Regions from separate parts of the Steroidobacter cummioxidans genome, predicted to be linked through region 2. Evidence: riboswitches for the same ligand, from Rfam matches in the RefSeq annotation. Region 2 holds a riboswitch; the other holds the start of a gene.
What was found. Region 2 has a riboswitch for cyclic di-GMP ahead of D0550_RS08795 (fibronectin type III domain-containing protein). Riboswitches for the same ligand answer to the same signal wherever they lie in the genome.

Region 1: another riboswitch for cyclic di-GMP. It lies ahead of D0550_RS35255 (hypothetical protein); the one in region 2 lies ahead of D0550_RS08795 (fibronectin type III domain-containing protein).

Annotation. Positions count from the first base shown of each region.
Region 1 is NZ_LSRW01000001.1:2,859-18,956, forward strand. It holds gene D0550_RS00015 (alpha-E domain-containing protein) at 1-21, opposite strand, end outside; gene D0550_RS00020 (circularly permuted type 2 ATP-grasp protein) at 23-1,438, opposite strand; gene D0550_RS00025 (hypothetical protein) at 1,631-2,020, opposite strand; gene D0550_RS00030 (hypothetical protein) at 2,207-2,506, shown strand; gene D0550_RS00035 (hypothetical protein) at 2,774-3,109, shown strand; cyclic di-GMP riboswitch class I at 3,263-3,349, shown strand; gene D0550_RS35255 (hypothetical protein) at 3,526-5,664, shown strand; gene rraA (ribonuclease E activity regulator RraA) at 5,727-6,209, shown strand; gene D0550_RS00050 (lipocalin-like domain-containing protein) at 6,216-7,292, opposite strand; gene D0550_RS00055 (FtsX-like permease family protein) at 7,292-9,847, opposite strand; gene D0550_RS00060 (ABC transporter ATP-binding protein) at 9,844-10,533, opposite strand; gene D0550_RS00065 (outer membrane beta-barrel protein) at 10,559-11,233, opposite strand; gene D0550_RS00070 (glycosyltransferase) at 11,372-14,032, shown strand; gene D0550_RS00075 (MarR family winged helix-turn-helix transcriptional regulator) at 14,107-14,604, shown strand; gene D0550_RS00080 (efflux transporter outer membrane subunit) at 14,601-16,013, shown strand; gene D0550_RS00085 (HlyD/EmrA/EmrK family protein) at 16,037-16,098, shown strand, end outside.
Region 2 is NZ_LSRW01000013.1:5,192-21,289, reverse strand. It holds gene D0550_RS08805 (RNA polymerase sigma-70 factor) at 1-428, opposite strand, end outside; gene D0550_RS08800 (DUF885 domain-containing protein) at 598-2,388, shown strand; gene D0550_RS08795 (fibronectin type III domain-containing protein) at 2,436-3,326, opposite strand; cyclic di-GMP riboswitch class I at 3,347-3,434, opposite strand; gene D0550_RS08790 (DEAD/DEAH box helicase) at 3,896-6,181, opposite strand; gene D0550_RS08785 (DUF3037 domain-containing protein) at 6,320-6,706, opposite strand; gene D0550_RS08780 (HipA family kinase) at 6,684-7,460, opposite strand; gene rhaI (L-rhamnose catabolism isomerase) at 7,593-8,897, opposite strand; gene D0550_RS08770 (bifunctional rhamnulose-1-phosphate aldolase/short-chain dehydrogenase) at 8,923-11,043, opposite strand; gene D0550_RS08765 (DeoR/GlpR family DNA-binding transcription regulator) at 11,207-12,010, shown strand; gene rhaS (rhamnose ABC transporter substrate-binding protein) at 12,066-13,085, shown strand; gene D0550_RS08755 (sugar ABC transporter ATP-binding protein) at 13,087-14,595, shown strand; gene D0550_RS08750 (ABC transporter permease) at 14,601-15,575, shown strand; gene D0550_RS08745 (ABC transporter permease) at 15,572-16,098, shown strand, end outside.

The DNA of each region.
Region 1 (16,098 bases), on a different contig from region 2:
ATCGGCGGTGCGGCTCAGCATGCTAGCGCTCCAGCACCCACGTATCTTTCGTCCCGCCGCCTTGCGACGAGTTCACCACCAGCGACCCTTCTCTGAGCGCCACTCTCGTCAGGCCACCCGGCACCAATGTGACTTCACGCCCCGACAACACAAACGGCCTCAAGTCGATGTGCCTCGGCGCGATACCCGCATCGACAAACGTCGGGCACGCCGACAGCGCGAGCGTCGGTTGGGCGATGTATCTTTCCGGCGAGCGCAGGATCCGCTGCCGGAACGCCTCCAACTCCGCCTTGCTTGCCGCCGGCCCAATCAACATTCCGTACCCACCTGCGCCATGCACCTCCTTGACGACCAGCTCCGACAGATGCGCGAGCGTGTATGCCAAATCCTCCTTGCGTCGTAGAACGTACGTCGGCACGTTCGACAGCAACGGCTCCTCGCCGAGGTAGAAGCGCACCATCTCCGGCACATAGGGATAAATGGATTTGTCGTCGGCGACGCCTGTGCCAATCGCATTGGCGATCGTCACTCGCCCCGCGCGATAGGCGGCCAACAATCCTGGAATACCCAACATCGAATCCGGCCGAAACACCAACGGATCCAGGAAGTCGTCATCGATGCGTCGATAGATCACATCCACGCGCTGCGGACCGCGAGTGGTACGCATGTAGACGAACTCATCGTCGACGAACAGATCCTGTCCCTCGACCAGCTCGATGCCCATCTGCTGCGCCAGAAAGGCGTGCTCGAAGTACGCGCTGTTGTAAGCACCCGGCGTCAGCAGCGCGACGGTCGGATCGTTCACACCCGACGGCGCAACGCTGCGCAGATTCTCCAGCAACAAATCCGGATAGTGCTCGACTGGGGCCACCGAATGCAGCGCGAACAACTCGGGAAACAGTCGCATCATCATGCGCCGGTCTTCGAGCATGTATGACACGCCCGACGGCACCCGCAGATTGTCTTCGAGAACGTAGAACTCACCCTCGCCGGCACGCACCACATCGACGCCCGCGATGTGCGCATAGATCGAGCCGGGCACGTCGATGCCTTGCATCTCCGGTCGATACTGACCATTGCAAAGCACCTGCTCGGCCGGAATGCGGCCGGCCTGCAGGATCTCCTGCGAGTGATAGATATCGTTGGTGAACGCGTTCAGCGCACGCACGCGTTGCTTCAAGCCGGCGGCGAGATGCTTCCACTCGTTGGCCGGAATGATGCGCGGGACGATGTCGAAAGGAATCAGCCGCTCGGTGCCGGCTTCCTCACCATAGACGGTGAAGGTGATGCCGACGCGATGAAACAACGTGTCGGCCTCGGCGCGCTTGTGCGCAACGCGCTCGCTCGGGGTGCGCGCGAGCCAGGAAGCGAAGGTTCTGTAGTGCTCTCGCACCTCGCCGTCGCTGGCATGCATTTCATCGTACGGAATCGCCGACATCCAGACCTCTGTTGTAGCCGGGCAGCGATGCCATGGCTCGAGCTTGGAGTCGGGATGGAGCGAAAAACGTGCCAGCCGCGAAAGCAGCCAGTTATGGGCGATTTCTGCGCAAATCGCGGCGGGACGCACCACGTAAGGCCCGAATGACGGGCCCCACGCACGATCATGGGGCGCCACGCGCCCCATGGATCATCAAGGCATCTGGATCTTGCCGCCGCCGCGGCCGCCGGTGATGCCCGGCACCGGACCCTGCGGAACCACGAGCTGCGAGGCCTGCTGGCGACGCATTTCCTGGATCTGCTGGACGGTACGCTCGATCGCGGCCTGTGCCGCCGGCGCGAAGCCGATGACCGCGTCAGCCAGCGTCTGCCCCTCGATCTCGAAGCTGATGGGCACCGGACCCATGTTGGTCATGATCTCGGCCTGGCCGATGAACAGCACCGGGCGGGCAGGATCGGCGGAGCCATCGGCGCGCACCGGGGAAAGGCGACGAATCGCACCCACCTTGCGGTCGGTGAAATTGTCTTCCTGGTAGAGCCCCTCGGCGTCCATCTGCGGGTCCTGATTACGATCTTCGGCCATGTGAAACCTCTAATGAATTCGCCCGCTTGCAGCGGGCTACGGTATCGGCGAGTGCTTTATGACAGTAGACCAGTCAGCGTGCCTGGGTTCAAGGCGGTGACAGTCTTCGTCAGGGGGCACAACGCCGTTACAATGGGGCCATCTTCAATGAGAGCAACGGGCGCCAGACGCTCGAGTGACCCCCCCATGCAGGAACCCGACAACCCCTTCAGCGAAGCCTTCGGCAAGGCCGTCGACCTGGGCAACCGGATCGCCGACACGGATGACAAGGCCGACATCTGGGACATCGCCGACGGTCTGCTGGCGGGCGCCGTGCAGTACTGGTTGTACTCGCGGCAACCCTGTTCGGATCCAGAGTGCGAAGAATGCCAGCCCATCAGCACTGCCGAGGGCCGGATCGAGGAGCTGCGCAAACTGATGCGTCAATTCGCCGAAGAAAGCGAATATTTCCACTCGCCCACGGATCGCAATGTCGGCCGCGCCTGAGTAGCCCGGCCACCCGCGCGCGCCCGCTGTCCTCGTGGCGCATCCTTCGCGACGCGCCCAGCATCATGACAGTTGCTCTTTGTCAACGGCCAGTGCGTAAATTTTTTGCGGCGAAAAATAGTTTGGGCGTACGTGCTTGATCCGTAATGAGGCGTAAATGCAACGCCGAAATGCGACGGCGTTTTGCGATCCAGCGCACACCGTCCAATTCGTGTCGCCCTTCACACTTTCGCCCGTGACCTCGTGCGGGAGACCCATGCGGTGGGAATGTTGAAGAACTTGAAGCTCAGACATCGCGCGTACGTGTGCGCATACAACTCGTTTCGATTTGCCGCGCGGCTGCGGGGCGACTTGAGCGAGTTCGCGCCCTCGATCGCCGAGACATTGGAAAGCGTGGGCGATGAGCTCGCTGCGCTGGCGCGTGACAGCTGTCCGACGGAGAACGAGCGTCGTCAGCTGATCGAAGGCCTCGAAGGTGCGCTACGCGCGCTCGGCCTTTCCGATGCTGCGCAGGTTCATATCGTTTCTCAGCTCGCGCCGCGCATCATGGCGGGCGAGCCCGCGAGCGCGAGCAAAGAAGCGTGGACGCGCATGGCGGTGTAACAAAACCGCCAACAACGGACCAGATGAGACATAACCTCAAGGCAAACGCAGCATCTCACTTGTCGCCAAACCCCTTGTCTGCTGAAAGCGACCGGACTTGCTTGACTTATGCCTTGAGCGTGCCGATGATCGAATCGTTCCAAGACGATTGTTAGATTTCCTGGGCAAACTCGCCGAAAGGCGAGGACGCAAAGCTTCCGGTCTAACGGATTCATTTCCTAAGACAGCGGGGTTGCCACGGGGCCGCGACATAATGCGGCAACGGTTTCGCCACAAAAGACAACAGCGAAACCGCCGTGAACGAGCGCGATGCGCATAAGCGCGCTCACTCCCCCCGCCGAAATGAATCGTTCAGCCGCAAGCGCGTCCACCGCACGCGGGCGGTGATCAGCGGCGCAACGGGTCGGGGAAGAAACGTGGAAGACAATACCAGCAAGGTCTATGTCGAGCCGGAAAGCTCACAGCCGCCGCTCGTCTCCCAAAACGCAGGGAGCGGCACGCAGCTGTTCGTCATCAATCTGTGCGCCTCCATCGCACCGGTGCCGACGACGGGTCGTAACATTCCCGGTCTCGAGAATTACAAGCTTTATCAGGTCGCGCGTGTCGAGGATGGACGCACGCGGCATCGTCTGCGCCTCGGCTTCTTCACGAACGAAGCGCATGCTGAACGCGTTCTTACTGTCGTTCGTCAGCAGTATCCAACCGCATTCACAACCAGCCTGAGCGATGAGGATCGCCGCTTCGCGCGCGGCTACTTGCCCGCCTCGACGCCGGCGCCTGCTCCGCGTCCTGCCGTTGCTGTTGTCAACACACCGCCACCCGCTCCCGTCGCCGCAGCGCCAGCTCCGAAAGCTGCGCCTGCTCCTGTCGCTGCAGCTCCCGCTCCGACGAAGGCTGCTCCTGCTCCGGTCCTCGCGCCGCCGGCAGCCGCGCCTGCTAAGGCCGTTGCCAGGCCCGCTCAACCGGCGAAGCCAGCCGCGAAAGCTCCGAGCGACGAAGTCGTGGAGATGACGTGGGAGCCGGACGAAGAAACCAAAGCTGCAGTCACGTCGGCGTCGTTGCCGAAGATCAAAGCGCTCACCGAAGCCCCCGGCCTCGATGAGATGAGCTGGAACGACGATCCCGCTCCCACACCGCTCGCCGCCGCTCCTGCGCCGACACCGTCGAAAGAACCGCTCGCTGTTGGTTTGTTGAGTGGCAAGTTTGCCGCGCTCGATACCAGCAAGCTCAAAATCAAAACCACCGCGCCGGTGCCCGCAGCCGCTGCCGCTGCTGCTAAAAGCAAGGCAGCCACTCCGCCCGCGCCCGTCGCTGTGCCGCCGAAGCTGGATACAGCGCGGAGCGTGCGCGTGCCCGCTCTTACGTTCTCCGATCCTGAACCGACGCCGGCTGCCGCACAGCAGGCGAAAGGATCGAACGAGCCGTATCACGTCGGCAAAGGCCTGAAGATCGAAGATGTCGATACCTTCGAGCTCGACCTCTACGACGAGCCGCCGGCCAAGTCCGCCGCGCCCGCTGCTGCTTCACCGTCGCCCGCCGTAACAAACAAAGCGGCTGCAGCCAAACCCGCCGCTGCGCCGAAACCCGCTGCCGCGAAGCCCGCAGCGCCACCCGTTGCCAAGAAGGCTGAGCCGCCGGCAAAACCGGTCGCACCGCCCGTGGTGAATAAAGCGGCAACGCCGGCTCCCAAGCAGGTTCCGCCAGCGCCAGTGCGCGATACCTCGAATGCGCATCCGAATCTCGACAGCACGCAAACGATCCGCGCGCTGACCAGCGAAGAGCTGAACGACAACGCGCAGGAAAAGTGGTTTGCGATTCAGCTCGCCGCGTCCGAGCAGCCGGTGAATCTGGACACCATGCCGCACCTCGATATCTTCGAGGCGTATCGCTTGTATTCGGTCGCCACGGCGGGCAGCGGCAAGATCGTGCACTCGCTGCGCCTGGGCTTTTTCAAAGAAGCCGTGTCTGCCGAAGCGGTGGCTGGCTATCTCAAAACATTCTTCGCATCGCCGTCGGTGCTGCGCATCAGCGCCGCCGAGCAGCTGCGCTTCAAAGATGCGCCACAACCGCGTCGCGCCGAACCTGAAGAGCCGAAGAACAACGTCGTCGAGCTCAACAACGCCCGCGCCAGTCGCGCGCCAGTCGTGCCGACCATCACCATGGAAGTCGATACGTCGGCCACTGGTGCATTTCGCCCCAATGCCACCGGTGCGTTCCGTCCGAACGCGACGGGCGCGCTGAGCTCCGCCACCGGCACGTTCAAGCCGGGCGCAACCGGCGCCTTCAAGCCCAATGCGACCGGTGCGTTCAAGCTGAACTCCACCGGCGTTCACAAAGCGCTGGACAGCAGGGTTGCCGCCAAAGCCGCCGGCCCCGCAACCAAACGCTCCGAGCCGACTCGCGCAGGCAACACCGGCAAGCACAAGCAGCTCAAGAAGAGCCTGGCCGACGAGCTGTTGGAAGAGGCGCGCGAAGTCGAGTTGTCCGAGAGCGGCGTACGCAAGCTGCCGCAGAGCAACTCGCTGCTGTCGCGCCTGCTCGGCAAGAAGAAGTAGCACTCGCGCAGACCCTCGGGTCTGCGGCAAACTGCCCCGTCTTCTCCTGACGAGGCTGCGCCGTGGACATCAGAACTGCCGACCTGTGCGATCAATTCAGCGACGAGCTGGACATCTGTGAGCCGTTGTTCGGCGATTTCGGCGGACAGATCCAGTTCGGCGGCCCGATCGCCACCATCAAATGCTTCGAAGACAACTCGCTGGTTCGCGAGCTGACCGCTGAAGCCGGCAACGGCCGCGTGCTGGTCATCGATGCCGGCGGCTCCATGCGTCGTGCCGTGGTGGGCGATATGCTCGCCCAGAAGGCCGTCGACAATGGCTGGGCAGGCATCGTCGTCTTCGGCTGCATCCGCGACTCCGCCGCGATGGCCGACATGCCCATCGGCGTCAAAGCGCTCGGCACTCATCCCCTGAAGACCGACAAGCGCGGCGAAGGTCAGCGCGACATCGTGGTTCGCTTCGGCGGCGTAGCTTTTCGTCCTGGCGATTGGCTGTATGCGGACGAGGACGGCGTCATCGTCGCGCGCCGTCAACTGGTCAAGTAACGGCGGTCACAAGCGTATTTTCTTGCCGTAGCCCGTCAGCTCCAGATAACCGCGGCCGATGGGCTTGTCTCCTTCGAATGCACGCACGGCACCTTCCCAATAGATGGTGCCGGTGCTGCCACTGGCGTCGTTCTCCTGATCGTCCATGAGCGGCTTCAAGGTGATGACTCGATCGCCGACGGTCACCTGCCACTCGACCGGATAGCGAACTCCCGTGCGTGAGGAGCGCCAGTAACGCACTGGCTGCCACTCCACGGCTTCTGGTTTGTATGAAACGCCTTCGCTGGCACCGGCAGCCCGCCACTTGGCGGCCGCCCACAGCTCGCTGTCTTCAGCGCCGCGCATTTGAAACATCATCAGTGCGCCGCCATCGTCGAGATTCAAACCGACCCAATCCCAACCCTGTGCGCGCTCATCGACGATCGCGCCGGACCACTCGTGATCGAACCAGGCAACGCCGCGCACGGCTTGTTCTTTGCCGTCGATGGTGACGCGGCCCGTGACGGCGAGCTGAGGCAGGCTGTAGTAGTAACTGGCAGAGCTTGGGTTCGGGCCTTTTTGACTGAAGCCATGATCGCCCTGAAGCAACGGCGATGCCTGGGGCTGCAGCTGCAAGTCGAGCTGCAGGTCATCGGCCCTGGCGATGGCAATGTAACCGTCACCTTCCCTGCGCAGCTGCCAATCGTCGATATGAACATCGAGCGCTCCTTCGGCCGCTTCGGCCAGACCGAAACCCGGGCGCGCCGACTTCTCGTGATGTAACAAGACGCCGCGCTTTGGATCGCTGATCGCCAGGTGAGCGAACAACGCCTGGCGCAGAGCGAAGCGCGAAGGATTGTCGTCGTCGATGCCGGTGCGCGAGCGAAAGAAGGTCAGCTGAAAACCGATCGGCTGATTCGCTGTGCCTTCGAGCCAGCCGGTGACATACCACCACTCCGTCTTGAACTGAGGATGACTGCCCTCGTCGCGGGGAAACTGGATTTGATAACCAGGAACGACGGCGGGATAGACCGCATCGGCACGCGCACCAAACACCACAAGCGTCGCCACAGCGAGCAAACACAGCCCACGCGACAGTCGCATCACCAATCCTCCTTGACCGCGCGCACGACTTCGCCGCCCATCGCCTGTCTGCCACTCACCACCGCGATCAACGCAGCGGCAGCGATCAAAGCCGCGCTCAATCCGGCGAGCAAGCCAACAGGCGCGCTCAAATCCATGCTCCAGTGAAACGATTGCCGGTTCACCACATAGATCAGGATCAAGCTGATGACCGTGCCCGCAATCAATCCGACGATCACGCCAAGCGCACCCAGCACCGAACCCTCGATCGCCAGCATCGTCGCAACCTGCCCGCGCGTAAAGCCGAGGTGTCTGAGCGCGCCAAACTCGCTGCGTCGAGCCAGTACTTGCGCGCTAATGCCCGCGGCGATGCCGAACAAACCGATCGTCACCGCCACCAGTTCCAACAAGTAGGTAATCGCAAACGTCCGATCGAACGCCGCGAGCGACATCTTGCGCAATTCGCCCGGTGTCCGCATGTCGTAGTCAATGCCTGGCGGCAGCAGATCGCGAATGGCGTTGCCAACCTTGCCGATGTCAGCGCCATTGTCGAGCCAGAACCAGACGGTGTTGACTGCGTGGTCGCCGGTTAGAGCCACGTACTCATCGCGCCCCATGACGATGGCACCGTTTTGATGCTCATAGTCGCGCCACACCCCTCGCACGGAGGCGACAACCTGCTTGCCCGCGAGCTCGAACCTGATCTCATCGCCCGCCTCGATCGCGAACAGATCGGACGCCGCCTCGCTGATCCACACCGGCACCGCGCCTGCCGGAATGTCATTGGTCGCGGTGCTCATCATCCACAACGTTTTATCGGGATGATCTCGATTCAGAGATCGCGCGATCAGGGCCAAGGCCGGGCGATCGGCCGATAGCTGCACGCGAGCCAGGCGGTTGTACTCAACATGCTCGACACCCGGCACCTGCGCCATCGACCGGGCCAGCGACTCATCCAGATACGACGACTGCCCAACGTATCCTACGCGCACGTACAAATCCGCCGGCAGGACTTTCTGCGTCCATTGATCGAGCGAATCTCGGAACGATGTGACCATGATGGCCATCGATGCCATCAAGCTGAAGCTGACGATGATGGAAGACACACTCAGCGTCGCATAGCGCGCAGTGCCGGCGATCTGCGCGATGGCAATCTCATAGGGAATGCGACGCCAGCGCGGCGCGTGGCGCAACACGAAGCGGACGACGGAAGGCATCGCGACCACGCAACCAATGAGGAACAGCGCGATAGCAACGAAGCCGGGTAACGGCAATCCCGCGATCGGCGGCAGACTCACGGCGATCGCCGCAAGCACTCCGAGCGTCAGCACCATCCAGCCATGCGGACGCACTTCGCCGCTGGCGATATCACCCGCCTTCAGCGCGCTGGCCGTCGGAACGCGAGCCGCATCGAGTGCCGGTCGTAGCGCACCGGCAACGGCCACGCCAATGCCAAGCAACGAGAACACGGCAACTTCAACGATGTGAACATTCAACCCCGGCGCGAGGCCGCGAAAGTAGCCCGCGCCCAGGTCCGCCCCGAGCGCGCTCAATCCGATTCTCGCGATCATCACACCGAGCACGATGCCAAGTACTGCACCAAGGACACCGACGATCACGCTGCCAGAAAGCATCAGGATCAGCTGCTCGGTGCGAGTCACGCCAATCGCATGCATGACCGCGAACTCGCGACGCCGACGAAGCGCAGCCAACGACTGCGTGGAATACACAAAGAACCCGCCGGTGAACAACGCCACCAACGCAAGCGCCGTTAGATTGGAACGATACGCACGCGAGAGCCGAAGAGCGTCGTCAGTTGCTTGACCCGGCGTCGTGACTCGCACTGTCGATGGCAACATGTCCGCAAGTGCTGCTTTCACCTGCTCCGGACTCGAACCCGTCGCGAGCCGCAGATTGATCCGCGACACTTTGCCGAGACGTTCGAACACCCATTGAGCGGTTGCGATATCGACCACCCCCGCAAAGTCCTGCAGCGCCGCCGGCGGCAGCACACCCGACACACGCAAACGCTCGCGCTTCACACCTACTTGGAATTCGACGAAATCGCCCGGGCTCAGCTGCAACTCGCGAGCTGCACTGGCGCTCAGCAAGAGCGAACGATCGTTGAACTGATTCTCAGGCTCCGCATCCTCCGAAGCGCCGCCCGACCGCTCTTCCTCGGCGCCGCCGCCAACCACCGCGGCAGCGAACGCGGGCTGCAGCAGCTTCGACTTGAAGCCGTCCATCCCCAGCAACGTTAGCGGACCACGACGGCCGACGATTTTCGCCTCGACCTCGACGACGGGACTGGCAACCGCGACTCCAGGAACGCGCGCTATGCGCGGATATAAGTTTTCATCGAACCCATCCGCGCCGCCTTCGACGACGAGATCGGCGAGCCCATACAAGCTGCGCGCCGCCAGGGAAATCTCATCGGCGGCGGAACGATTGATCAGATAGATGGCCAGCCCGAGCGCCACGCCCAGCGCGATGGCGAGAACAGCGAGCAAGGTGCGTCCAGGCGAGCGCCGCATCGGCCCGGTGATCGCGGCCTCGATGAGCAGCGGCGCAATCACGTTGGACGTGAGGAAGCGGCAGCGCGCGGCGCCAATCCTTGCCGGGAGAGTTGCAGGATGCGATCGGTAGTGGTGGCGGCCAGCTCCGAATGGGTCACCAGAATGCCGGCGGCATTGTCGCGCTTGAGTTGCGTGGCCAGCAGCTCGAGCACTTCAGCCGCAGATTCCGCATCGAGATTGCCGGTGGGCTCATCGGCCAGCACCAGCGCCGGACGATGCGCCAACGCGCGCGCGACGGCGACACGTTGCATCTCGCCACCGGAGAGTTGCGAAGGTGCGGCGTTGGCACGTTCCAACATACCCACCGCCTTGAGCAACTCACGCACTCGATCGGCAGCTTCACGGCCTCGCTGACCATTGAGCGCCAACGGCAAGGCGACGTTCCGCTCGACACTCAAGTGCGGTAATAAATGAAACGCCTGAAACACGAAGCCCATGCGCGCCCGACGCAGTCGCGTGCGAGCATCGTCGTCGAGCGCGCCGATGTCCTGACCATCGAGGCAGATCCGGCCGCCCTCGGGCGTGTCGAGCCCGGCGATCAGATTGAGCAGGGTGGATTTACCCGTGCCCGACTCGCCCATGACGGCGACGTACTCACCCGGCGCGAGCTGCAGCGAAACGCCACCGAGCACGCGCCGCGGTGGCGTTCCTGCGAAGGACTTACTGATGTTTTCGACCTGCAGCATCGCGAGCGCAGAGTGATCCTCGCGATCAAAAACTGTAGGTGAGGCCGAGTGCCGCCTGGTACTGCACGAAGCTGCTGGACTTGGCGCGAATCGCGCATGTGCCGACGCCGTTATCGGACGCACAGAAGATGCTGCCGCTGGTGCTCAGCGTCGTGAGGAACGCGCGAGCATCGAAGCGCACGCCGAAATGTTCGCTGATGGGCGCTTTGAATCCCGCGCCTATCGAGAACGCAAAATTGGTCTCGTTATCGAGCCCCGCTCCGCCCGGGCTCATGCGCGAAGCGCCCAAGGTCATGCCGAAATAGGGAAAGACCGTTTCGGCATCTTCGTACATGACGGTGCCGCCAATCTGTAGATATTCCACGTCGAGACTCACCGGCACCGTGCCCTCGAGAGTGGTGCTCTGCTTGACGTACATCAGCTCGTAATGGCGCCAGTGATCCGCAGCCGCATCGAAGATGATGCCGTAGCTGTTGTCCTCATCCAGATCGCGGTCGGTATTGGTGGTCGAATCCTCGAACCGGCCGCCGCCCATGTATCCGTAGAAAGGGGTGATCTCCCAACTCGCATAGTCCTTCTTCGCCTGCTGCGCGGAGGCCGTGGCAGCTGCCGCCAGGAGCGTCAGGCCGAGTGCAGCCCGCATCCAGTTGCGCAGGGAAAACTGCCGTGGAAAGAACGACTTACCAATGTGCCGATACATAGCCTAAAGACTCCTTCGGATGCGAGCGTGCCGACTTCGGCCGTGCGTCGCGCCGGCTAAGTTAACATGTCGCAGGTTCGTTGCCTGAACGTTGCCCTCAACCACGCTATTCGCCCCCACGTCGTCAATCGAGTCACAATGAAGTGGTCGGCTTTTCTGGTTGCGGCCGTGTTTGCGGCGCTCACCTTCGGCCTGTGGGCCTACATGAACCGCCCGACTGCCGAGCCGCCCTGGCCGGCGCGGGTGCAAGGCATGGCGTTCTCGCCATTCCAGGCGGGGCAGGATCCATTCGTCCAGGAGCTGCCGACCGAGCAACAGATCGACAGCGACCTGCGATTGTTGGCCGGCAAGGTTACGGCCGTTCGCTCCTATTCCACGCTCAAGAGTCTGGGGCTGATTCCCGAGCTCGCCGCCCGCCACGATTTGAAAGTCATGGTCGGAGCCTGGCTCGATCGCAGGCTGGCCACCAACGATCGGGAAGCGGCCGCCGCCATCGAGCTGGCCAACAAGTATCCCAATGTCATCCGCGTCATCGTTGGTAACGAGTCCATCCTGCGCGGCGATCTCACCGTTGCGCAATTGACAGAACAGTTGGATCGCGTGCGTGCAGCGGTAGCGCAACCGGTGAGCACCGCCGAACCCTGGCACGTCTGGCTGAAATATCCCGAGCTGGTCGAGCACGTCGACTATCTGGCGGTGCATCTGTTGCCGTATTGGGAAGGCATCCCGGTCGATCACGCCATCGAGTACGTGATCTCGTGCATGGAACAGCTGCAGCGCGCTTATCCCGGCAAGCCAATCGTAATCGCCGAGGTTGGCTGGCCATCGGACGGACGCACTCGCGGCGGCGCGGTCGCGTCGACGAGCAATCAGGCAATGTTTCTTCGGCGCTTCCTCGAGCTGGCGAGGCAGGAAGGCTACGTCTACTACTTGATGGAAGCGTTCGATCAGCCTTGGAAGGCGCGGTATCAAGGCGCGGTCGAGGCGTACTGGGGCGTCTATGACGTCCATCGGCAACCCAAGTTTGCGTTCGTCGAGCCCATCGTGCGCATTCCACAGTGGCAAACGCTCGCCGCCGTGTCCGTCGGCATTTCGACCCTGATCCTGGCCATGCTCTACGTGCACAGCCTCGCGCTGGGAACCCGTGGACGCAGCTTGCTGGCCGTGGTCGTGTATGGCGTCGCCACGACGCTGGTCTGGATCATCTATGACTATTCGCGGCGCTACCTGACCGTATCCAGCATTCTGATCGGCACCGTGCTGATTCTGGGAATGCTCGGCGTCATCGCGGTTCTGATCACGGAAGCGCTGGAATGGGCAGAGGCACGCTGGGGCAAGCCGCGCAAACGCCCCTTCGACCTGGCAGCACTCGATACGCATGCGCTGCCCAAGGTCTCCATCCACGTGCCGGCGTACAACGAGCCGCCGGAAATGCTGATCGAGACGCTCGACGCGCTCGCCGCTCTGGATTATCCCGACTACGAAGTCATCGTCGTCGACAACAACACGCCCGAGCCCGCTACCTGGCAGCCGGTGCAGCAGCATTGCCGGAAGCTCGGCGAGCGTTTCAAATTCTTTCACGTCGCGCCGCTCAAGGGATTCAAAGCCGGCGCGCTGAACTTCGCGCTCAAACACACGGCTGCCGATGCTCGGGTGGTCGCGGTCATCGACAGCGATTACAAGGTCGATCCGCATTGGTTGCACACGCTCGTGCCCGCATTTGCGGACGAGAAGCTCGCCATCATGCAGTCGCCGCAGGACTACCGTGACGCCGAAGAGAACGCGTTCAAAGCGATGTGCTACGCGGAGTATCGCGGCTTCTTTCACATCGGCATGGTCGTGCGCAACGAGCGCAATGCCATCATTCAACACGGCACCATGACCTTGGTCAGACATTCGGCATTGCAGAGCGTGGGCGGCTGGGCCGAGTGGTGCATCACCGAGGATGCGGAACTGGGATTGCGCTTGTTCGAGCACGGCTATGAAGCGCAATACCTGCCGATGACCTTCGGGCGCGGACTGATGCCCGAGACGTTCACCGACTATAAGAAACAACGCTTCCGCTGGGCGTACGGCGCGGTGCAGATCCTGCGCTCTCACGCCGACGTACTGCTGCGACCTGACGATCGACTCACTAAAGGTCAGCGCTATCACTTCATTGCCGGGTGGCTGCCCTGGATGATGGATGGGCTGAACCTGGTCTTCAATCTGTTTGCGGTGGCGTGGTCCGCCGCGATGATCCTCGCCCCCCATCGCTTCGATCCGCCATTGATGATGTTCTCGGTGCTGCCGCTGGCATTGTTTGCATTCAAGATCGCCAAGCTGGCGCATCTATATTCAGCCCGCGTCGGCGCCAACATCCGTCAGACCCTGGCCGCGGCGCTGGCGGGGTTGGCTTTGTCACACGTCGTCAGCGTCGCCGTCGTCCAAGGGTTGCTGACACGCAATCAACCGTTCTTCCGCACGCCCAAGGACAAACAACCACACGCGCTGCTCGCAGGCCTCGCGGCGGCACGCGCCGAAACGGCCTGGATGATCGTTCTGGTGCTGGCGGCCGTCGGCCTGACGGGTCAGTACACGATCGCGCCCGGCTGGGTCGTCGGCATTCCCGAAGAATTGAAGGCGCCCGATGTTTCACTCTGGGTCGCGGTGCTGCTCATTCAGGCAATTCCTTACGCCGCCGCGCTGGTCATGTCGCTCATCAGCGCCCTGTCTCTACCGGCCCGCTGGCTGGGCCGTCCGCCGCTGAGCACGGACGCTGCCACCGCGTCCTTTCGTGCCCAGGATTCCGCTGACTAGTTCCTGAAAGCGCCTTGTTGGGCAGCAGCGGCTTCCTATAATCCCTGCCTAGGCAGTTATTGCCGAGGCAAGCAATGCCCCGATCTCACTACCGCCCCGACTCTTTCCACCTGCGCGACAGCATTGGCTATCTGGTCAAACGCTCCCAGCGGCTGATGCAGGAACGCATCGAAGGCCTGTTCGAGCAACAGGGCTTCACTCTGCAGCAGTGGGTCGTGCTGATGTATTTGCGTGACGGGCTGGCGGTCACGATCGCCGATATCTGTCGGGACTTGCATCACGACAGCGGCGCGATGACGCGCCTGGTCGACCAGCTCGAAGCACGCAAGCTGATCGAGCGGCGGCGCAGCGCCGATGATCGACGCGTCGTCGAGCTTTCCCTCACTGCTGCGGGCGCTGACGTGCTCGATACGTTGGTTCCTACGGCATGTGACGCGTTGAATACCTCGTTGGACGGCTTCACGCGTGAAGAAGTGAAGATGCTGCAATCGATGTTGAGACGTCTGATCGGCCGGTTGGAAGAGCTGGTGCCCTATTCCGCCGCGGCGTCGGACAAGGAGAAAGCGTCATGACCATGGCAGCTTGCCGCTCGAGCGCGCTGCTGCTCGGGATCGTTACGGCGCTCAGCGGATGCGTGACTCCGCCGAAAACCCAGCCACAGGTGCATTCGATCGCCGACCAGAGTGTCGGCCTCGGCACGACCACGGCCCCCGTGGTAGCCGATCGTTGGTGGGAACAGTATGGCGATCCGCAGTTCGATCAGCTCGTCACCACCGCGCTCGAACACAATCCCAATCTGCAGCAAACATTGGCTCGCCTGCGAGCGGCGCAATCGCAAGTGGAGCTGGCTACGGCACAGCGCACGCCCGGCGTGACATTGAACGGTGCAGAACAACGGGTCCACTGGCCGGAACAATATATCTATCCGCCGCCGTTCGGTGGCGGCACATTCTGGAACGGTCAGTTGTTGGTGAATCTGTCCTGGGATCTGGATTTCTGGGGCAAGCAGGCCGCGCTCATCGATCAGGCCAGATCGACGGAAGAGGCCACGCGGCTCGACACGGAGGCCGCCCGACTGGCGACGACCGTGGCTCTGTCACAAACGTATCTCGATTTGAATCGCGCCATCGCGCGCGCGGACATCGCGCAGCAATCGGTGGTCCAGAGAAAGCGAATTCTCGATATCACGCGCAAGCGTATCGCGGCCGGACTCGATACGAATGTCGAGCTGCGCGAAGCCGAAACAGCGGTACCACAGGCCGAGCTGGCGCGACTGCAGGCCGAAGCGGCGCGAGAAGTTGCCGTGCATCGCCTGGCTGCGCTGGTGGGTGAAGGCGCGAACGCTTACGAGCGAATCGGCAAACCCACGCTGAATCTCGAAGCCGCGCTCTCGATCCCCAACGAGTTGCCGGCCGATCTGCTGGGTCGGCGTCCCGACATTCTCGCGGCTCGCGCGCGAGTCGAAGCGGCTACCTCGGGGCGAGCTGCCGCTCGCGCAGCGTTCTATCCGAACGTGAATCTGAGCGCGTTCGCCGGCTTCCAGGCCATCGGGCTGAGCAATTTGTTTCAAGCCAACAATCGCACCTTCGGCATCGGCCCTGCGATCAGCCTGCCGCTGTTCGAGTCGCATCGGTTGAAGTCGGAATTCAACGCGGCCACGGCGCTGCAGGACGAAGCCGTCAGCTCCTACAACGGCGCAGTGCTCTCTGCCGTTCAGCAGGTCGCCGATCAGCTGAGTCAGGTGAACTACAGCGCGCAGCAGCTACAGCAGGCGCGCTCCACGCTCACTGCCGCCGAAGAAGCCTATCGGCTGGCGCAGAAGCGCTACGAAGCGGGACTGGCGAATTATCTGTCCGTGCTGACGACCGAAACCCAGGTACTGAACGCGCGCACCACGTTCGTCGACATTCTTCATCAACAGGCGCTCGCTCGTGTGTCTCTGCTGCTGGCCGTCGGCGGCAACTTCACCGCCGCCAGCTGATTGTTACTTCCACACGGAATCTTATGAGCGATACAACTGCTCCTGCTGCCAACGGTAACGGCAACGGTACCCGCCGGAAGGCTCT
Region 2 (16,098 bases):
ACTTCGGCGATATCGTCGTAGTCGCAGTCGAATGCGTCGTGCAATACGAACGCCGCGCGCTCTTCGTGACCGAGCCGCTCGAGCAGGCTCAGAAACGCCAGCGACAGCTCACTCGCCAGCTCCGCCTTCGATTCGGGAGTGACCGGATCGATGTCGGCCAGCGGCTCGGGCAACCACGGCCCGATGTATACCTCGCGCCGCGCTTTCGCTGAACGCAGCCGGTCGATCGACAGCCGGGTCACGATCGTGGTCAGCCAGGCCTGGGTCGAGCGCACATCGGCAGGGTCCGATTCGTTCCAGCGCAACCACGCGTCCTGCAACACATCCTCGGCGTCGGCTCGCGAACCGAGCATGCGATAGGCAATGCCGAGCAGTCGCGTGCGCTCGGCGGCGAAAGCAGTGGCGGTGGTAGTTGGATTGGCACTCATGATTCACACAGACGCAGCCAGACCGTATTAGACGGGTCACGCTCTGCGGTTGTGACAAGGCCAGCTCATTATGGCATCGTGGCCAGCGATTTTTCGGGTCAGCGCTGCTGAAGTTCGCGTCGGCAATACGACCGCCGTGAGGCGCCGATCTCACCTGAAGGGGAAAAAAATGCAGAGAGCCAAACTGCTCATCGTCCTTGCATACACCTTGCTACTGCCCTGCCTGGCATTCGCCCAGGCCAATCAGGCCGGCCGCTCCACGGTCGATGCGTTCTTCGACCGCTTCACCGATGAATGGGTCCGCGCCGATCCCGATCTCGCCACCGGCGTCCGCTATTTCTCCGGCGCCGAGCAAGGCCAGCTCGAACAACAGCTCACGCCCCGCACCCGCGCCTATACGCTCGATCGCATCAAGCGCGCCAGGAAAGGTCTGGCCGACCTCGCCAAATTCGATCGCAGCAAGATGAACGAGTCGCAGCGCGTATCCGCCGATCTGATGCAGTGGCAACTCGAGCAGGTAGCCGCCAGCGAGGCATTCCTCGACTTCGACTTTCCGCTCGATCAATTCAACGGCGCCAACGTCGGACTGGTCGAGGCGCTCACGCTGCGTCATCCGCTGGTGAAGCCGGCGGATGCATCCAACTACGTGCTGCGCATGAAACAGATTGGCACGCGCATGGATGAGTCGGTGTCCGAAGCCCGCCGCCTGGTCGCCAAAAAGATGCTGCCGCCTCGTTTCATCGTGCAGACGACGCTCACCCAGATGCGCAGCTTCAGCGATGTGGCGCCGGTGCAGAACCCGCTGGTCACCGCGTTCGCCCAGCGCATTCAAAACATCGAGGGGCTCAGCTCGGCGCAACGCTCGGAGCTGCAACAGCAGGCCGTTCGGATCGTTACCGAGCAGGTGTATCCGTCCTGGCATCGCGCCATCGCCCTGCTCGAAAGCATTCTGCCCCAGACCAGCAACGACGCCGGCCTGTGGCGCTTCGAAGGTGGCGACCAGGCCTATGCGTACGCGCTCGGCCGCTTTACGACCACCAAGCTCACGGCCGAAGAGATCCATCAGATCGGCTTGCAGCAGGTGGCGCGTATCGAAGGTGAGATGGATGCGATCTTTCGCAAGCTGGGCCGCACTGAAGGCACGATAGCAGCGCGGGCCGCGAAGCTGCGCCAGGACCTGGCGTATCCGGATCCGACTTCGGATTCGAGCCGCGCCGCCATCATGAAAGACATCGACGGCATGATTGCCGACGCGCTCAAGCGCAGCCCGGCGCTGTTCGATTTGCAGCCGAAGGCACCGGTCGTCGCGCAACCCTTCCCTCGCTTCCGTGAGGCGAGCGCCGCCGCAAACTACAATCGCGCGCCGCTCGACGGCTCGCGCTCGGCGATCTTCCAGATGCCGCTGCGGCCGCAACGCATGACCAAGTTCGGCCTGCGCACCCTGGTGTATCACGAGACCGTGCCGGGCCATCACTTCCAGATCGCGCTGGAGCAGGAAAACACCGCTCTACCCAAATTCCGGCAGGCGCGTGTGCTCGGCGGCATTTCCGCATTGTCCGAAGGCTGGGCGCTCTATGCGGAACGCCTGGTCGCCGACAACGGCTGGTACAACGGGGATCCGGAAGGTTTGCTCGGCATGCTCGACGCGCAGTTGTTCCGCGCCCGCCGGCTGGTGGTGGACACTGGCCTGCACGCCAAGAAATGGACGCGTGAGCAGGCCGTCGAGTACGGCCTGGAAGCCAGCGAAGTGGAGCGTTACGTCGTGAATCCGGGACAGGCGTGCGCGTACATGATTGGCCAGCTGCAGATTCTCGAGATGCGAGATCGCGCCCGTGCCGCGCTCGGCGATAAGTTCTCGCCTCAGCAATTCCACAACGTCGTGCTGCAGACGGGCAGCGTGCCGATGGACTTGCTCGGCCGTGAAGTCGATCGCTACGTGGCCGGAGCCACTGCGAACTGAGTGGCGTCGGGGTCGACGCCAGTCCGCAGCTCGTCGGCTGACGATGCTTAGCCGATTACGCGAGAGACGACGTTCGAAATCTCGCTCTCATCACCATCCGACGTAACCGCACGCACCGCGAAATAGTAAGTGGTGCCCGCCTTCAGGTTCTGAACCGTGTAGCTGTTCGAGCCTGCGCTCTGTACTTCGATGGAATTCACCAGCGCATTCTGATTCGTGCCGTAGTGAATGCGGTAACCGGCCAGGTTCTGCAACGTCTGGCCATCGACCGTCTGCGTCGGCACGTTCCACGACAACGCGACATTCGGGCCGGAGGCGGAAGCCGGCGGAGGCGTCGTGCTGCTACCGGAGCCGGAGCCGGAACCAGAACCGGAGCCCGAACCGGCACTGGAAGCGGCGGCCACAGTGATCGCGAACGCGGGCAACGAGGCGCTCGCCTTACCATCGCTCACGCTGATCACGATGTTGGCGAACGTGCCGGCTGCCGTCGGCGTGCCCGTCAGCTGACCCGTGGTGGTGTTGAACTGCGCCCAGGCTGGCTTGTTCTGAATCGAGAACGCGAGCGAGCCGCTACCTTTGGCCTGCGGAGTCGCGGTGTACGCGCTGCCGACGGTGGCCTGAGTGGCCGGCGTGCCGCTGATCGTTGGCGCGGAGCTGTTGCTGGCGCTGTTGCCGCTTGCAGGCGTGCTGGCGCTATCGCCACCACCACCGCCGCCGCCGCCACAACCAGCAGCGATGATGCCTGTCATCACCACCGCAAGCAGTCCGCTACGCTGCACCCACTTACCGACAATCGCCTTCTGCATCTGATAACCCTTGATACTTCTGCCGGCGCTTGCGCGCTCGACGTGAATTTCCAAGGGCGACGCGGTCGCTCGATCGCGACCAAACCAATCAACGGTGTACTCGCGTACACATAGAACAGTCGTGCTTGTCACGCACGTTTTGCTCTCGCTAATTTGGCAGCCCCGCTGTCGTCGGGCGTGAGCCCTTGTAGACCGGTTGCTTTGCGTCCCCGACTTTCGACGGGTTTGCCCTTGACGGTAGCGAGCCTCGATTGCTCCATCCGAGGTTGTGACTGCCGATGACCGCGTGCATACGCACGCCGCCGGCACGGCTGTCACAAGATTTCAGTTAGACGAGAAGGCTTGAACTTCCTCGACCCGCTGCGGCGTTCGCATTCCCTGCAAACCCTATTAATTGATCACTGGAGGCCAGTTTCGCGCTTGCGCGGCTCCTTACCCATCGGAGAGGCACCCAATGTCTCGACGCGGGATGGAGCATAACCCCCCCCGGCAAATGCTCAATCCTGTCGGCGAATAGCGGCAACGTCGCTGTACCCAGACGTCCCACGCCTGCAGAACAAACATTTGCCGATGTTTCTTATGTGCCGCCCGGCAGCAGAATGTGAGTTTCCTCACACTCCGCTGGGCGTTTCACAGGATGCGCCAGAGCCTGTATTTACAGGCTTTTTTGTGGCTTGCGGATGCTTTTAAAGGCGCCGGTCTCAGCGGCGCCGATGACTGTCTCGCGGGCCGCGAGCTTTGAACTTCGCCCCTTTCGAATCGCTCGGTCGGCGAAATTTCGGACCGGCTGGACGGTCACGTCGGAGCTTTTCGACATGTGTTTTCAGGGCACGACTGATCTGCAGCGGCTGTCCGGCGACGCGGACTTTCTGCAGCTGATGGAACACATCCTTGGGCATGCCGGCGGGCAAATCAACGAAGCTGTGATCGTCGCGAATCAGCACGCGACCGATGTGACGACCTTCGAGTCCGACTTCGTTCGCAATCGCGCCTACGATATTCCCTGGTTTTACGCCGTGCGCATGCCCGACTTCGATGCGATAGGTTTCGACGTCCTCGTCGCCACCCCGCCGGGGCCGCTCACGCGGGCGATCATCGTCGCCAAAGTCGCGCGATTCAGCGCGCTTGCGTGGCCGCTCGCCTTCGTCGAAGCCAGGAGACCTGGCGCGCTTTGCTGAGCGAGGAGCCGCGGCTTCCTGGCCGGCAGCGTCGAATTCAACGTTCGTTCTCTCGACCGCTGGCTCGTGGCCGCTGCCACTTTCATTCTCGCTGACACGCTCGCTGACACCCTCAGCCGCACCTTCGCCGCCGGCTGCGAGCCGCTCGCGCTCGGCGCGTTCCAGCGCTCGACGCTCGCGACGGTTCAGCGGCTTCGGCCCTTGATCGACCTCGGTCGACGCACTCTCGACGTTGGCAGCCTGCTCGGAATGAGTCGCACGACCCTGCCACGCAGGCTTCTCAGAGCGCTCCGACCTGGACCATTCCGAACGCGGAGCTCGCTCTCGGCGGGCGCCTGCATCGTCTGCCTCCGCCCAGCTTGAACGCGCTGCCGCGCGATCCGAACGCGGTGCGCGTTCGCGACGAGGGGCGGGGGCGTCACTCGACTGTGACCACGGCGCATCGGACGAGCCTTCGCCTCTGCGCCCCTGAGCCTCCATCAACAGCGGCGTGGCGCCCTGAGCGATGCTGGCGAGTGCAGCCGCGATCTCGACGGCAGGAATATTGTTGTCGCGCTCGTAACTCTCGATCAGCGACATGAACTGCTGACCTGCATTCGCCGCGATCGCCGCCGTCAATTTCTCATTGAACTTCGCGACCCGCCGCTCGTTCACATCCTCGATGGACGGCAGCTGCATCTGCTGAACGGTCTGCCGGGTCGTGCGCTCGATGATCCGCAGCATGTTTCTTTCACGAGGCGCGATGAAAAGAATCGCCTCGCCACTGCGTCCGGCCCGCCCGGTGCGTCCAATGCGATGCACGTACGACTCGGGATCGTAGGGAACGTCGTAATTCACGACATGGCTGACGCGCTCGACGTCCAGGCCGCGCGCGGCCACATCCGTCGCGACGACGATATCGATCTGCCCCGACTTCAACCGCGCAATCGTGCGCTCACGCTGCACCTGAGCGATATCGCCATTGAGCGCCTCGACCGCAAAGCCACGCGCCGACAACCGCGCCGCCAGGTCCTCCGTCGCGATCTTCGTTCGAGCGAACACGATCATCGCGTCGAACGGCTCGGCTTCGAGAATGCGCGTCAGTGCATCGAGCTTGTGCAAGCCGCTGACGATCCAATAGCGCTGACGGATCTGACTGGCAGTGGTCGTCTTGCTCTTGATGGTGACTTCGGCAGGTTCACTCAAGTGTTGTTGCGCGATCCGCCGTACCTGCGTCGGCATGGTCGCCGAGAACAGCGCGATCTGCCGTTCGGCAGGAATCTGCTCCAGAATCCATTCGACATCGTCGATGAATCCCATGCGCAGCATCTCATCCGCCTCGTCGAGCACGAGATGCTTCAGCGATGACAGATCGAGCGTGCCGCGCTTGATGTGATCCATCGCGCGACCCGGCGTCGCGACGACCACCTGCACACCGCGACGAAGGCTCTGAAGCTGAGGCGTATAGCTCTGTCCGCCGTACACCGGGAGTACGTGAAATCCCTTCATGTAGGTGGCGTATTTCTGAAACGCCTCCGCGACCTGGATCGCAAGCTCGCGCGTCGGCACGAGCACCAGCGCCTGAGGCACGGTCTCGCGAGTGTCGATCTTGGAGAGAATGGGGAGCGCGAACGCCGCGGTCTTGCCGGTGCCGGTCTGGGCCTGGCCGACCACGTCGCGGCCCGCGAGCAGATGAGGAATGGTCGCGGCCTGGATGGGCGAAGGCGACTCGTAACCCACGTCCTGCAAGGCTCTGAGCACAGCATCGCCCAGGGCCAGGTCACTGAAAGAGGGGCTTTCGCCCGGGGTCTGATCGGAAGGAGCGGGCAAGGAAAACCTCGGACTTCGCGGGCGCGGACTGCGATAAAGGCGCGCGAGTTTACACATCCGGCGGTGAAACCGCAGGAAACAATGAATTTACAGGGATTTTAGGCCCTTCAGCCCGCTTATGACCAATCCGTAGATTCGTCAGCGACCGCCGCTACGAACCATCTTCCGCAGCAACTGCTCCAGCAGCAGCGAGGGGTCATCGCTGCGGCCCGTATGCACCGCTGAAGTCTGGATCATCGTGCTGCGAGGGGCGACCAGCCAGTGAAAACGCTCTCGCAGCGTCAGCCGGCCGATGGGCCCCGAGCCGGCGCAGATGGCCGGAATGCTGGCGAGATTTTCACGAACCAGGTCGAGATCGACTCCCGGTGCAAGTGCCAGCAAGCGACCTTCATCCAGCTCGATGCGCGCCGCCAGATATTCCAGCGCCGGACAGGAGACGATCACGCCGACATTCATGAACTCTTCGCGTTCGACCCGAGGGACGACGCGAATGATGGCGTAGTCATACGAGCACGGAGCGCGCACGCTTCACCTCCGTGAAAAACAGATGCGGCAGCTGCAACCGCCGCAACAGATATTCGGCGTACGCATTTCGATACTCGGCCGCGCTGGAGAAAGTTGCATCACCCCGCAACAACGCATCCGGAATCAACGCGACGATGTCGCGAATGACGTCCGGCGTGAGTCGCGCGAGCATGAACTCGTGCGCTTCGTCGAGCGCATTCGCAAACGGCAGCAACACATGATCGCGAATCATCGGAAACGCATCCTGGCTGCGCTCCAGATATTGCGTCCAGGAGTGATGAAAATACAAAGCCGCGCCGTGATCGATGAGGCGCAGCTGTCGATGCCACATCAGCATGTTGGTGTTGCGCGCCGTGCGATCGACGTTGGTCACAAACGCGTCGAACCAGACGATTTTCGAGGCGAGTGCCGCGTCCGGCTGGAACACCACGGGGTCGAACGTGATCGCACCCGGCAGATAATCGAGCGCCACGTTGCACCCGGCGCTGGCGCGGATCAATTCCTGAATCTCGACATCGGGTTCGGTGCGCGCCAGATCCGGATCGAGCTCGATCAACACGATCTCGGGCACGGGCAAGCCGGCGGCGCGGCCGATCTCGCCTGCCACCAGTTCGGCGATCAGTGCTTTCGGCCCCTGTCCGGCGCCACGCCACTTGATGACATACATGCCTTCATCGTCGGCTTCGACGATGGCCGGCACGGAACCACCTTCGCGCAGAGGCGTGACGTAGCGGGTGACGACGACGGTTCGCAAGCGTTGGGATCCACACTGCTTCGGCGGCGGCAGTATATAGCCCAGATTCAGATGGTTGGGAGCAGCTAAGGCGAGGAAATTGCCGCTGGCAGCGCGCGCCATACGCGCTCGGCCGGCGAGCAAGCCTGACAATCACACAATGCCGCCGCCAAAACTCTGGCTCGCCGGACGTTTGACGGCGCATTCGAGCCGATAATGACTACGACGATAAGCCGCTACGGGATCGATTGCCGCCCCCTGCTGTAGCCGGGCGCGAGCCAGGATGGGCTGCACGTCGGTGGTGAAGGCGCGCTTCAAGGTCTGCGACGCCATCAGCGCGTCGTTCTCCTGCTGATAATCGGCAAGCATCTGCCGATCGACCAGCAGCGCCTGAGCGTAGGCCCGCTGCAGCTCGATGGCGCTGGTCATCAGGCTCTCGATGGGATCGGTGACATTGTGGGACTGGTCCAGCATGTGCGCCGGATGGAAGTCCGGCACCTGGCGCCACTGCGCATCGACCAGCTCGTTGAACACCAGGAACAGGCGATAGGGCTCGATCGAGCCGGCATCCAGATCGTCGTCGCCGTACTTGGAATCGTTGAAATGGAAACCGCCCAGGCGGCGGGCATGCACCAGGCGCGATACGATCATTTCGATGTTCACATTCGGTGCATGGTGGCCGAGATCGACCAGGCAGAATGCTTTCGGACCCAGTGTCTGCGCGGCGAGCAGCGAGCTGCCCCAATCCTGAATCACGGTCGCATAGAACGCCGGCTCATACATCTTGTGCTCGATGAGCATGCGCCAGTCCGCCGGCAAGGCCGTGTAGATCTGCCGCGTCGACTCGATATAGCGCTCGAACGCGCGTCCCAGATGTTGCTGACCGGGAAAGTTCGCGCCATCGCCGATCCAGACGGTCAACGCCTTCGAGCCGAGCAACTGGCCGATGCGAATGCACTCTACGTTGTGCTCGACGGCCTGGGCGCGCACGGCGGCGTCGGTGTGCGTGAGGCTGCCGAACTTATAGGAAAGCTTCTGACCGGGGCGATCCTGGAACGTATTCGAATTGACCGCATCGAAGCGCAGACCGAGCGCAGTTGCCCGTTGGCGCAGCGCCGCCATGTCATCGGTGTGATCCCAGGGCAGATGCAGGGACACTGTGGGCGTGGCGCCCGTCAGGCTATGAATGACCGCGCAGTCCTCGAGCTTCTCGAACACATTGCGAGGCTCGCCTTTACCGGGGAAACGGGCAAAGCGAGTGCCGCCGGTGCCGACGCCCCAGGAGGGAATGGCCACGCCAAAGCTCGCGACGGTCGCGGTGACCGCGTCGATGTCGAGGCCTCGACGGCTCAGGATCGCGTCCAGGGCGGCGTAATCGGCATCGAGATCCTTCGTCAGCTTGGCATTGCCGTCGGCGATGAACGATTGATCGCGCGGATCGGTGAACTTGCCAGTCATCCTGTCCCCCTGTCCGAGCGCGCCATTATCGAGTGAAGGCGGCGGCGTTACCGGCGTCGACGTTGATGATATTCCCAGTCGACTTCGACGCGCGCTCGGACGCGAAGAAAGCCACGGCTTCGGCCACGTCTTCCGGATACACGCTGCGCTTGAGCAAGCTGCGCTCGCGATAGATGGACTCGAGCTCGTCGGTGCTGGTCTTGTACTGCTCGGCGCGCTGCTGGGCCCACTCGCCCTGCCAGATGCGCGAGCCACGCAACACGGCGTCCGGATTCACGACATTCACGCGAATGCCGACCGGCGCACCTTCCAAAGCCAGACAGCGAGCCAGGTGCAACTCAGCAGCCTTGGCCGTGCAGTAAGCAGCAGCGCCCGGCGATGCGGCCAGCGCGTTCTTGGAGCCGATGAACACGATGGAGCCGCCGATGTTCTGCGTCTTCAGCATCTGGAACGCCTGGCGCGAGACCAGGAAATAGCCCGTGGACAGAATGTCCATGTTCTTCTGCCAGGTCGCGAGACTGGTTTGGTCGACCGGCGAGGCCGACGCGATCCCGGCGTTGGAAATACAAATGTCGAGGCCGCCGAACCGCCACGCGCTGTCGCGAAAGGTGGCGACAACCGCGTCTTCACGCGTTACATCGACCCAGCTGCTGGCGACGACGTCGTTGCCATATTGTTTCTTCAAGTCCGCTTCCGCTTCGCTCAGCGCATCGTGGTCGATGTCACAGAGCACGACGCAGGCGCCTTCATCCATCAACCGCCGAGCGGTCGCCAGACCGATGCCACCCGCACCGCCCGTAATGAGCGCGACGCGGCCAGCCAGCGGTTTCGGCTTCGGCATGCGCTGCAGCTTGGCCTCTTCCAGATCCCAATATTCGATATCGAACGCTTCCTGCTCCGGCAGGCCACGATACGTCGACACCGCGGCCGCGCCACGCATTACGTTGATCGCGTTGATATAGAACTCGCCGGCGATGCGCGCGGTAGCTTTATCCGCGGCGAACGTAATCATGCCGACGCCCGGCACGAGATAAACGACGGCGTTTGGATCGCGCATTCTCGGCGAGCCGGGCCGCTTGCAACGCTCGTAATAAGCCGCGTAACGCTCGCGATATTGCTCGATTGCCGGCTGCACCCGCCGGGCAAACTGCTCGACCGACTCGTTCGCAGCATCGAACGGCAACACCAGCGGCCAGATCTTCGTGCGCAGGAAATGATCGGGGCACGACGTACCGAGATCGGCGAGCGACTGCAATTGCTCGCTGCCCACGAATTCCAGCACCGCCGCGCTGTCGTCGAAGTGACCGACCTTGCGTGTCGTGCCTGAAATCAGGCCACGAATGCGCGGCATGATGGCAGCCGCAACTTCACGACGCTTTTCCACCGGCAGCATTTGCGCCTTGGCGGCACCGAACGGTTGCTTGCCACGGCTCTTCTGCGCCAGCCACAGCGTGGCACGATTGATCACATCGAGCGTGTTCTCGTAGCACGCCTTCGCCGTGTCGGCCCACGTGAAAACCCCATGCGCTTCGAGCACCACACCTCGCGCCTTGGGGTTTTCACGCGTGAACTTGCGCAGCGCCAGACCCAGCTCGTATCCCGGACGAATCCAGGGCAACCAGCCGATGTCATCGCCATAGATTTCTTCGGTGAGCGCCTTGCTGTCGGCAGACGCCGCGATGGCGATCAAAGCGTCCGGATGCATGTGATCGACGTGCGCGCGATCGACCAGACCGTGCAGCGGAGTATCGATACTCGCGGCCCGCGGATTCAGATTGAATGTGCAGTGCGAATACAGTGGCACCAGCACACTGTCGCTGTCCTTGCCCCGGTAGAACGGCTCCAGCGACAGGAACTTGTCCATATATAAGGTGGCGAAGCCGTCCAGCTTCATGGTGCCCAGGTCGCCGCCCGAGCCCTTCACCCACAGCACCCGCACTTCCTGGGCGGTGAGCGGATCTTTTTCGACGACCTTGGCCGACGTGTTGCCGCCACCGAAGTTGGTGATGCGCTTGTCGGAGCCGAGCAGATTGGAGCGATACAGCAGCAGCTGCGCCGGGGTCATTTCGGCGGCGAGCGTATCGTTCCAGCGGTTTTCGACCAGCAACGAAGACAACTCGGCTTGCGCCGGCTGAACCACACTCATCTAATCTCCCCCAGGGTCGGATTGATCGCGTTCGGGCATAAAAAATCGTGACGAACGCGATGAAATGACTGTTTACCACACGAATCGATCATATACAATCAGATGCGAGCATAATCGATCAGCACTGTGACGGCGCTGATCGAAACTGCTTTTAGGAGGTTCCATGCTGGAACGTGAGCGCCATAGCCTGATTCTGAAGCTCGTCGAAGAGCGCTCCATCGTGAGCGTGGGCGACCTGTTGGATTTGCTCGGCGCATCCGAGGCGACCATTCGCCGCGACATCAACACGCTGGCCGAGCGCGGCGAGGTCAAACGCATTCGCGGTGGCGCCGAAGCGGTGCGCCCCCGGCATCAGCCCCACCTCGTGGGCATGCCGTTTTCATTGAGTCAGGACATCAGTGTCCCGCAGAAGCGCGCCATCGCTCGCGCTGCAGCGGAGCTCATCACGGCCGGCGAGAGCATCATCATCAACGGCGGTACCACCACCTTCGCGCTGGTGGAATTTCTCGCCGACCATGATCTGGACATCCTGACGAATTCATTTCCGATCGCGGCCAAGCTGCTGGCCACCAGCCGCAATCGCATCACCCTGCCGGGCGGCACCATCTTCCGTGAGCAGAACATCGTGCTCAGCCCGTTCGACAACGACACCATCGAAAACTTCTGGGGCAACAAGCTGTTCACCGGCTGCTACGGCCTGAACCGCTTCGGCATCATGGAAGCCGATCCGTTGATCGTGCAGGCGCAGACCAAGCTGCTGAAGCGCACTGAGGATGTGATCGTGATGGCCGACAGCAGCAAGCTGCGGCAGAAGTCGGCAATGATCGTCACGGGGCTGGAGCGGATCTCCACCATCATCACCGACGACGGCGCCAAACCCGAAGAGTTGGACGTATTCAAGGCGGCGGGCATCAAAGTGATCGTCGCCTCGGTGACCGAGGACGACGAGTTGCAGAAGCTCGCGTGAGTTGAGGGGCGGCGGCACGGCCAATAAGGCCGGTCGCCTCAACGGGGGGATGTGAATGCTTAGAAGAGCAATGCTCGTGGGCGCGGTCTCGCTGGCCGCCGTCGTGATCGCAGGCTGCGGCGAGCGTCCGCAGTCTTCTAGTGACGGCAAAGGCAGCGACAAGCTGCGCATCGGCATCGTCGCAAAGAATCTGGGCAGCGGCTTCTTCGATGCCGTTCACAAGGGCGCAGATGAAGCCGCCGCGACCCTCGGCGCCGAGATCATTTTCACCGGCCCGACCACCCCGACCGCGGAAGGACAAATAGAAACATTGAACGCGCTGATCGCCCAGCGCGTCGATGCCATCGCGATCTCGGCGAACGATCCCGATGCGGTCGTACCGACGCTGCAGCGAGCGATGCAACGAGGCATCAAAGTCATTTCTTATGATTCCGCCGTCGCCAGGCCGGGGCGCGCAGTGCATCTCGCACCTTCGTCGGACGAGTTGATCGGCCAGACAGTCGCGCAGCTCGCCTCCGAGCTGGCCCCCGAAGGCAAAGGCAAGATCGCGGTGATCTCGGCGACGCCGACTTCGACCAATCAGAATTCCTGGCTCGCACAGATGAAGCAGGCACTGCCGCAGTATCCGGGCCTGCAGTTCGTCGGCGTCGTCTATGGTGACGATGTCGCGGACAAGTCATATCGCGAGACCGTGGCGCTGGTGAAGCAGCATCCGGATCTGTCGGTCGTCGTTTCGCTGAGCTCGGTCGGCATCGTGGCGGCGGCCAAGGCGATCGAAGATCAAGGCCTCACAGGCAAGGTGAAAGTCACCGGGCTGGGGCTGCCATCGGAATTGGTCGGCTATGTGCGCAAAGGCGTCGTGCCGAAGTTCGCGATCTGGAATCCGATCGATCTCGGCTATGCCACCACGCAGGTCGCAGCCCGTCTGGCGCGCGGCGAAACACCTGAGAACGGCCAACCGATTTCACTCGAACGGATTGGCAGCGTGAGCTTCGACGCCGATGGCGTCGGTGCCATGGCCAAGCCGTTCATCTACGACCAGAGCAACGTCGAGCAATTCGCAGCGATCTTCTGACATGGCGGCGGCGATCCAGCAGGCACCGGCGCAGCCCATCCTCACGCTGACGCAGGTGAAGAAATCCTTCGGCGGCGCACACGCGCTGCGCGATGCCAATCTCGATTTGTATCCGGGCCAGGTGACCGCGCTGATCGGCGAGAACGGCGCGGGCAAGTCGACGCTGGTCAAGATCCTTTGCGGCATCCATCAGCCGGATGGCGGCGAGCTGATGCTCGACGGTCGGCCGATCCGCGTGCGCGATCCGGAGCATGCGCGACAGCTCGGCATCAACGTCGTGCATCAAGAATGCGTGGTGTTCGACAACCTGACGGTCGCCGAGAACATCTTCGTCAGCTCGCGTCCCAGGATCGGACGTTTCGTCGCCTGGCGCGAGATGCGGACGCGTGCGGCCGAAATTCTGCGCCAGCTCGATGTTTCATTCTCGCCGGACCTGCCGGCCGGTCAGCTCAGCGTCGCTCAGAAGCACATCGTACAAATCGCTCGCGCATTGACCAGCGAGGCACGCGTTCTGATTTTGGATGAGCCGACCGCAGCGTTGTCCCATCGCGAGGCTGACGATTTATTCCGCATCGTGCGGCGACTGCGGGAGACCGGCTGTGCCCTGCTCTTCATCAGTCACAAGTTCGAAGAGATCTTCGCTCTGGCGGACCGCTACGTGGTGTTTCGCGATGGCGCCTCGGTGGGCAACGGCATGATTGCCGGCACAGGCAGCGAGCAGCTGATCCGACTGATGGTCGGTCGTTCGGTCGAGCAACTGTTCCCGAAACTGGCAACGACGCTCGGCGAGGAACTGCTGCGGGTGGAGAACCTGTCGCGTGCGCACGAGTTCGACCGGATCTCGTTCTCGGTGCGGCAGGGCGAGACGCTCGGCATCTATGGCCTGGTCGGCGCGGGCCGGACCGAGCTGGCGCAATGTTTGTTCGGCCTGACGGCGCCGGATTCGGGGTCGATTCAGGTGAGCGGCAAGCCGGTTTCGATGGCCAATCCAGCGGACGCGGTCCGTCACGGGTTGGCGTACGTTCCAGAAGATCGTCAGCAGCAAGGCGCAATTCTGCCGTTTTCCATTGCGGCCAACGTTTCGCTCACGAATCTGCAGTCGCTTGCTCCCAATGGCATCTGCAGCCGACAACGCGAGTCGGAGCTGGCGACTCATTGGATCTCGGCGCTTGGCATCAAGGCGACCGGTCCGGAGCAGAATGTCGGCGACTTGTCCGGCGGCAATCAGCAGAAAGTCGTAATCGCGAAATGGCTGGCACGCTCGCCGCGCGTACTGATTCTCGACGAGCCGACCAAAGGTATCGATGTAGGCGCGAAATCGGCGGTGCATGCCGTGACCAGCGCATTTGCGCAGCGAGGCAACGCGGTCGTGATGATTTCGTCGGAACTGCCTGAGATCCTCGGCATGTCCGACCGCATCCTGGTCATGCGGCGCGGTCGCGTGCGTGCCTTGCTGGATAGAAGTGAAGCGACGGCGGAAAACGTCGTTCAAGCGGCGACCGACGCGTGATTGGCATGATGCAAACCTCCGCCGCCCGGCGCGATCTCGCACTCGGTGTCATTGTCGTGCTGTTGCTCGCTGCGGTGACCGCAGCGTTCCCGCAGTTCGCGCGTCCCGGCAATCTCGCTGAAATTCTCGACGACAGCGCCATTCTGATCCTGCTTGCGCTGGGACAGATGCTGGTCATCCTCACGCGCGGCATCGATCTGTCGATCGCAGCCAATCTGGCGCTGTCGGGAATGCTGGTCGCGCTGTTGAACAAGCACTATCCAGGCTTGGGTGTCGCGCCCGTGCTGTTGATCGCCATTGTCAGCGGCGCGCTGCTCGGCGCAATCAACGGCCTGCTCGTGTGGCGGCTCAAGCTGCCGCCCATCGTTGTCACGCTGGGCACGATGTCGGTGTATCGCGGCCTGATTTATTTGCTGTCCGGCGGCACCTGGGTAAACGATAACCAGATGTCGCCGCAGTTTCTCGGCTTCATTCGCTACGAGCTGCTGGGCCTGACGCTGCTTTCATGGCTGGCCATCATCGGCGTTGCAATCTTTGCAGTGTCGATGCGCTACACCGTGCTCGGCCGAAATCTCTACGCGGCCGGCGGCAATCCTTCCGCCGCGGCATACACCGGCATCGATCCCGGCCACATGCAATGCGTCGCGTACACGATCTGTGGCGCCATCGCCGGCCTGTGCGGCTATTTGTGGGTGGCGCGCTTCGCGGTCGCGTACACCGACATCGCGCTGGGCTTCGAGTTGCAAGTGATTGCCGCATGCTTGATCGGCGGAGTCGCGATCGCAGGCGGCATCGGCACAGTCGCAGGCGTGGTGCTCGGCTGCCTGTTCATCGGCATCATTAGAAATGCCTTGCCGCTGATCGGCATCTCGCCGTTCTGGCAGATGGGCATCAACGGACTGGTCATCGTGGTGGCCGCTGTGCTGAGCGCACGAAGACGCGAAGAGAAACGCGCCATCCTGGAAACACAAGCGGCATGAGCACGCAAACGTTCAAAGGCCTGTTGCGCTGGGAGTCGATGCTCGCGTTGGTGCTGGTCATCGAGTTCGTCAGCTTCGCCAGTCTGTCGCCGTACTTTCTCGATGTGTGGACACTGTCGGACGCCACGTTCAACTTCACCGAGCGCGCCATCATCGCTCTGCCGCTCGCGCTGCTGATCATTGCGGGCGAGATCGACATTTCCGTCGCGGCCATCATCGCGCTGTCGTCCGTGGCAATGGGCTTGGCGGCGGCGGCCGGCATTCAAACACCCGGTTTGGTCGCAGTTGGGCTAAGCACTGGGCTCGCAGCGGGCATGGTCAATGGCGCGCTGGTGACTTTGGGTCGGGTGCCGTCGATCGTCGCGACGATCGGCACGATGACACTGTTTCGCGGCGTCGCGTATGCGGTGCTGGGCGATCGCGTGCTGAAGGACTATCCGCAATCGTTCTCGATGTTCGGCCAAGGTTATGCGGTCGGGGCGTTATCCATCGAGCTGAGCCTCCTGATCGTGCTCGCCGTAGT